Regions from separate parts of the Serratia entomophila genome, predicted to be linked through region 1. Evidence: predicted binding sites of a transcription regulator. Region 1 holds the regulator's gene; each other region holds the start of a gene.
What was found. The regulator PurR, encoded in region 1, represses purine synthesis genes. The targets are predictions, from matches to a motif close to CANGCAAACGTTTGCNTG.
Positions count from the first base shown of each region.

Region 1 (2,271 bases):
GTTTATCCAGTCTCCGCGTACCGGCGAAGAGATCCGCATCAGCCAGCTCGACAACGACTACTGGCAGAACCACTACATCGGCGCCCGCCGGGTAGTGACGCCGAAAACCATCCGCTAATACCAGGCTGGCGCGATACGCGACCGAAATGCCTGGAGAACCTCCGGGCGTTGGCGTACCGGACCTGTGCTGCAGAAAAACGCGGATAACCGCCGGGGAGAGCGACGAGGCGCAGCAAGCTGCGCCTTTTTAATGCCGGGGATTCAGTTCAACGCGGCGGTGAAGCTGAAGGCAATGATCACGGCCAGCGCACACAGGGTGGTGAACAGCGACATCTTCAGATCGGTATCCATTACTACTCCTTCTCAGATAGGCTTTCCCAAGGATAAAAGGCGCACAATTAGTACGTCAAATCATTTTCCCACAGTTCGCCAATAAAATCTTGTTATCATTTCCCTGTTTATAATACCGATTACCTCTTCCCCTTTTGCTCAATATGCGACAAAATTCGCAGTTCACAACTGCGTACCGGCAACAATGCCCCTCCTGACCAAGCGCTGACGACTTCAATACACTAAAAACTCAGTTTTCGCTTCTCTGGAGGAGGATCTACGCAGGCAAACGATTAACATCACACTTACATGCTGCAACATGTAAGTTCAGGAGTCATTTCTTACATGGCAACGATTAAAGATGTGGCCAAACGCGCTGGCGTTTCCACCACCACCGTTTCGCACGTCATCAATAAGACTCGTTTCGTCGCCGAAGAGACCAAAGCGGCCGTGTGGGCCGCAATCAAAGAACTGCATTACTCACCGAGCGCCGTAGCGCGCAGCCTGAAGGTCAATCACACCAAGTCGATCGGCCTGCTGGCCACCTCGAGCGAGGCGCCCTACTTTGCCGAAGTGATTGAGGCGGTGGAAAACAGCTGCTACAGCAAGGGCTATACGCTGATCCTGTGCAACTCGCACAACAACCTGGACAAGCAGCGCGCCTACCTGGCGATGCTGGCGCAAAAACGCGTCGACGGGCTGCTGGTGATGTGCTCGGAATACCCGGACCAACTGCTGGGCATGCTGGAAGACTACCGCAATATCCCAATGGTGGTGATGGACTGGGGCGCGGCGCGCGGTGACTTTACCGACACCATCATCGATAACGCCTTCGAAGGCGGCTACCTGGCCGGCCGTTATCTGATCGAACGCGGCCATCGCGATATCGGCGCCATTCCCGGCCAGCTGGCGCGCAACACCGGCGGCGGCCGCCATCAGGGCTTCCTGAAGGCGATGCAGGAAGCCAATATCGAGGTGCGCGACGAATGGATAGTCCAGGGCGACTTCGAACCGGAATCCGGTTACAAGGCGATGCATCAGATCCTGTCGCAAAAACAGCGCCCGACCGCGGTGTTCTGCGGCGGCGACATCATGGCGATGGGCGCCATCTGCGCCGCCGACGAATTGGGCCTGCGGGTGCCGCAGGATATTTCGGTGATCGGCTACGACAACGTGCGCAACGCCCGCTACTTCACCCCGGCGCTGACCACTATCCACCAGCCCAAGGAGCGTTTGGGCGAAATGGCCTTCACCATGCTGCTGGATCGCATCATCAGCAAGCGCGAAGAGTCGCAGGTGATAGAGGTGCATCCGAAGCTGATCGAGCGCCGTTCGGTCGCCGACGGTCCGTTCATCGACTACCGCCGCTAATCGCCGCTGCCGGGAGCCCGCGCGGCTTCCGGCAGCGTTTCACCCAGCCACTCTTGGTTCAGGGTTTCACTGTCCCCCAGATATTCCAGCAGCCAGGCCATCGCCGGTGAGGGTTTATCCTGCTGCCAGGTCAGGCAGCAGGGGCTGGCGGGAAACGGCTGCTGCAGCTGCAGCGCCACCAGTTCGCCCCGCTGCACCAACGGCAAAACCCGGTGGGCCGGCATCATGCCGACGCACAGCCCGGCGCACAGGCAATCCAGCGCCGAAACCCAATCCGGCACCACCAGCCGCCGCTGGTTATCCAGCGTCCAGGTTACGCGCTTCGGCAGGTTGCGCGAGGTATCTTCCAGGCACAGCGAGGGATAGGGCCGCAGCTGGTCGTCATGCAGCGGGCCGGCCAACTGCGCCAGCGGGTGCCCTGGGCTGGCCACGCACAGCCAGTTCATATACCCCATATCGCGGAAGGCAAAACCGCCGCCGACCGGCACCGCGCGCGTCGCACCGATCGCCATCTCCGCCCGCCCATCGACCAGCGCATCCCACACGCCGTTGAATACCTCCGGCTGAACC
Region 1 is NZ_CP082787.1:2,275,715-2,277,985, reverse strand. It holds gene KHA73_RS11190 (C40 family peptidase) at 1-118, shown strand, start outside; gene cydH (cytochrome bd-I oxidase subunit CydH) at 262-351, opposite strand; gene purR (HTH-type transcriptional repressor PurR) at 676-1,701, shown strand; gene punR (DNA-binding transcriptional activator PunR) at 1,698-2,271, opposite strand, start outside.

Region 2 (2,271 bases), 1.4 Mb from region 1:
TAGTTAGGTGACTCTTTGGTGATGGTCACGTCGTGCACGTGGCTTTCCTGAATGCCGGCGCCGCTGATGCGCACGAACTCCGCCTTGGTGCGCAGCTCGTCGATGGTGGCGCAGCCGGTCAGGCCCATGCAGGAGCGCAGGCCGCCCATCTGCTGGTGCACGATGGCTTTCAGCATGCCTTTGTAAGCCACGCGGCCTTCGATGCCTTCCGGCACCAGCTTGTCGGCGGCGTTATCAGTCTGGAAGTAACGGTCGGAAGAGCCTTTGGACATCGCGCCCAGCGAGCCCATGCCGCGGTAGGATTTGAACGAACGGCCCTGATACAGCTCGATTTCGCCCGGGGATTCTTCGGTGCCCGCCAGCATGGAACCAACCATCACGCAGGATGCGCCGGCCGCGATAGCCTTGGCGATGTCGCCGGAGAAGCGAATGCCGCCGTCGGCGATAACCGGGATGCCGGTGCCTTCCAGCGCTTCAACCGCGTCGGCGATGGCGGTGATCTGCGGTACGCCCACGCCGGTCACGATGCGGGTGGTGCAGATGGAGCCGGGGCCGATGCCCACTTTCACCGCGCTCACGCCGGCTTCAGCCAGCGCTTTGGCGCCCGCTGCGGTAGCGACGTTGCCGCCGACGATTTCCAGGTCCGGGTATTTGGCGCGGGTTTCGCGAATGCGCTGCAACACGCCTTCGGAGTGGCCGTGGGAGGAGTCGATCAGCAGCACGTCCACGCCGGCGGCGACCAGCGCGTCAACGCGCTCTTCGTTGCCGGCGCCCGCGCCCACCGCCGCGCCTACGCGCAGGCGGCCGTGTTCGTCTTTACAGGCGTTCGGTTTGCGTTCCGCTTTCTGGAAGTCTTTAACGGTGATCATGCCCAGCAGGTGGAAGCTGTCGTCCACCACCAGCGCTTTCTCAACGCGTTTTTCGTGCATGCGCTGCAGCACCACTTCACGCGCTTCACCCTCTTTCACCGTGACCAGACGCCCTTTCGGCGTCATCACTGCGGTAACCGGCTGGTTCAGATCGGTCACGAAGCGCACGTCGCGGCCGGTGATGATGCCGACCAGTTCGTTTTCTTCGGTCACGACCGGGTAGCCGGCGAAACCGTTGCGGGCGGTCAGCTCTTTCACTTCTTTCAGGGTGGTGGCGGGGGTAACGGTCTGCGGGTCGGTGACTACGCCGCTTTCATGTTTCTTCACCCGGCTGACTTCTTCAGCCTGGCGCTCGATGGACATGTTTTTGTGAATGAAGCCCAGGCCGCCTTCCTGCGCCAGCGCGATGGCCAGGCCGGATTCGGTCACGGTATCCATGGCTGCGGACAGCATAGGGATATTCAGGCGGATATTTTTGGTCAGTTGAGTGCCGAGCTCTGCAGTGTTAGGCAGAACCGTGGAGTGGGCTGGAACCAGGAGAACGTCGTCAAACGTCAGAGCTTCTTTTGCGATACGTAGCATGGGCAATATCTCACCAGGGTGGGCTGTGAAAAAGATAAAATATTGCCGCGGCATTATACAGAGCGTAATCGGTTGCCTCCAGCACTTTCTTGCAAAAACTCTTGATTACCTTTTTCAGGCATGTAGTATCGACCAATTAAGTGGTTGTTTTGAAATTTGATCTGGGTCACATGTCGCTACCTACCTCACCGCCCATTTTTACCGTAAGCCGCCTGAATCAGACGGTTCGACAGCTGCTGGAAATGGAAATGGGGCAGATTTGGCTCTCCGCCGAGATCTCCAACTTCTCCCAGCCGGCCTCCGGCCACTGGTATTTCACCCTGAAAGACGATCGCGCGCAGGTGCGCTGTGCGATGTTCCGCAACAGCAATCGCCGCACCACCTTCCGGCCGCAGAACGGCCAGCAGGTGCTGGTGCGCGCCAGCATCACGCTGTACGAACCGCGCGGCGATTACCAGCTGATCGCCGAAAGCATGCAGCCCGCCGGCGACGGCCTGCTGCAGCAGCAGTTCGAGCAGTTGAAGCAGCGCCTGAGCGCCGAAGGGCTGTTCGACCAGCAGTTCAAGCAGCCGCTGCCCGCCCCGGCCAGGCGCGTCGGGGTGATCACCTCCGCCAGCGGCGCTGCGCTGCACGATATCCTGCAGGTGCTGCAACGGCGCGATCCTTCACTGCCGATCGTTATCTACCCCACTTCGGTGCAGGGTGCGGAAGCGCCGCTGCAGATCGTGCGCGCCATCGAAACCGCCAACCGCCGCGACGAGTGCGACGTGCTGATCGTCGGCCGCGGCGGCGGTTCGCTGGAAGACCTGTGGAGCTTCAA
Region 2 is NZ_CP082787.1:3,725,390-3,727,660, forward strand. It holds gene guaB (IMP dehydrogenase) at 1-1,451, opposite strand, end outside; gene xseA (exodeoxyribonuclease VII large subunit) at 1,622-2,271, shown strand, end outside.
Region 2: the regulator PurR is predicted to act here: its motif matches at 1,513-1,530, upstream of guaB (IMP dehydrogenase).

Region 3 (2,271 bases), 2.4 Mb from region 1:
AAGAGAGCAGGGTTTTCAGCCAGTCCGGCGCGAACTGCAGGATCAGCGGCTGTTGGGACACGCCCATGCCGACGGCCAGCGACAGCGCCATGATCATGATGGCGCGGCGGTTCAGGCGTTCGCGCGACACGATGCGCACCCCGGAGGCGGCGATGGTGCCGAACATCACGATGGTGGCGCCGCCGAGCACCGGCTCGGGGATGTGTTGCACGAAGCCGGCCACCGCCGGGAACAACCCCAATGCGATCAGCATCAGCGCCACCACAAAGCCGACGTAGCGGCTGGCGACGCCGGTCAGCTGGATCACGCCGTTATTCTGGCCGAAACAGGAGTTGGGGAAGGTGTTGAACACCGCGGACAGCATCGAGTTCAGGCCGTTGGCCAGCACGCCGCCTTTCAGGCGCTTCATGTACAGCGGGCCGCTGACCGGCTGCTCGGAGACGTCGGACGTGGCGGTGATGTCGCCGATGGTTTCCAGCGAAGTGACCATAAAGATCAGCATCAGCGGCAGCAGCAGGTTCCAGTCAAAGCCCAGGCCGTAGTACAGCGGCGTTGGGAGGGTGATCGCCGCCGTTTGCGGCGCCGGTTGGCCCGCAGGCAGCATGTCCATCGCCCAGGCCAGCAGGTAGCCGACCGCCATGGCGATCACCAGCGAGGCAACGCGCAGGTAAGGGTTGCGCTGGCGGTTCAGCAGGATAATCACCACCAGTACCGCGCCGGCCAGCAGCAGGTTTTTCGGTGAGCCGAAGCTGCCCCCGTTCATCGCGGCATAGCCGCCGCCGATCGACGTCAGCCCGACCTGAATCAGCGACAGCCCGATAATCATCACCACGATGCCGGAGACCAGCGGGGTGATGACGCGGCGCGCCAGGTGCAGCACCCGCGACAGCAGGATCTCGGTGCAGGAGGCGACCATCAGCGTGCCGAACAGCGCGGCCATCATGGTCGGCACGTCGGCGCCGCCGTTTTTCAGCGCCAAACCGCCCATGATCAACGGCGATACGAAGTTGAAGCTGGTACCCTGAATCGACAGCAGCCCGGAGCCGACCGGCCCCCAGGTTTTGATTTGCAGAATGGAAGCCAGACCGGAAGCGAACAACGACATGCTGATGATGTGCTGGGTATCCTGCGCCGGCAGGCCCAGGGCCTGGCAGATCAACAGGGCCGGGGTGATCACCGCCACGAACATCGCCAGCAGATGCTGACCGGCGGCAAACAGCGTTTGCGGCAGCGGCGGGCGATCTTCCAGGCGATAAATCAGTTCACTGGCGCGGGGCGTGGCGGCGGCTTTTTGCACGGCATCAAGCTCAGAGGATGACAGGGTCATGGTGTGGCGTTTCCAGAAACGGCAAAGAGGGCATTTTAATGATCCGCCCCGCAAAAGCAAACGGTTGCGCCCAAATATTCTGTTAGGTTCTTTCGCATTTATGTCGCATTTTTATTCATTTTTTCTTGTCTTCGCAGCGTTTTTTCCTTCTAATCCCGCATTCATCAAGTTTAAAAACTAAGTGGTTTTCTATAACTTATTATTTTCTATTGGATATTTATCCTCACAGGGAGTACCTGGATGTTTCATCTTGATACTTATGGCACGTTAGTCGCGGCAACGCTGGTTCTGCTCCTTGGGGGCAAGTGCGTCAAAAGCATCCCGTTGCTGAGAAAATACACCATTCCCGCACCGGTCGCCGGTGGTCTGCTGGTGGCCCTCCTGCTGTTAGCCATGAAAAAGTTCGCCAACTGGGAAATCAGCTTCGATATGTCGCTGAAGGATCCGTTGATGCTGGCCTTCTTCGCCACAATCGGTCTGAACGCCAACCTGGCGCGTTTGCGCGCCGGCGGCAAGGCGCTGATGGTGTTCCTGTTTGTGGTGCTGGGGTTGCTGCTGGTGCAGAACGCCATCGGCATTGGCATGGCGAAAATGCTGGGCCTGGACCCGTTGATGGGCCTGATCGCCGGTTCTATCACCCTCTCCGGCGGCCATGGCACCGGCGCGGCCTGGAGCAAGCTGTTCATTGAGCGCTACGGCTTTGAAAACGCAACGGAAGTCGCCATGGCCTGCGCCACCTTCGGCCTGGTGCTGGGCGGCCTGATCGGCGGGCCGGTGGCGCGTTATCTGGTTAAGCACTCCTCCACGCCGGAAGGTACGCCGGAGGACAGCGTGCAGCCGAGCGGCTTTGAAAAACCGGAAAGCGGCCGCCTGATCACCTCGCTGGTGATGATTGAAACCATCGCCATGATCGCCATCTGCCTGAGTCTGGGGCAGCTGATCTC
Region 3 is NZ_CP082787.1:4,896,428-4,898,698, forward strand. It holds gene KHA73_RS23395 (nucleobase:cation symporter-2 family protein) at 1-1,327, opposite strand, end outside; gene gltS (sodium/glutamate symporter) at 1,568-2,271, shown strand, end outside.
Region 3: the regulator PurR is predicted to act here: its motif matches at 1,381-1,398, upstream of KHA73_RS23395 (nucleobase:cation symporter-2 family protein).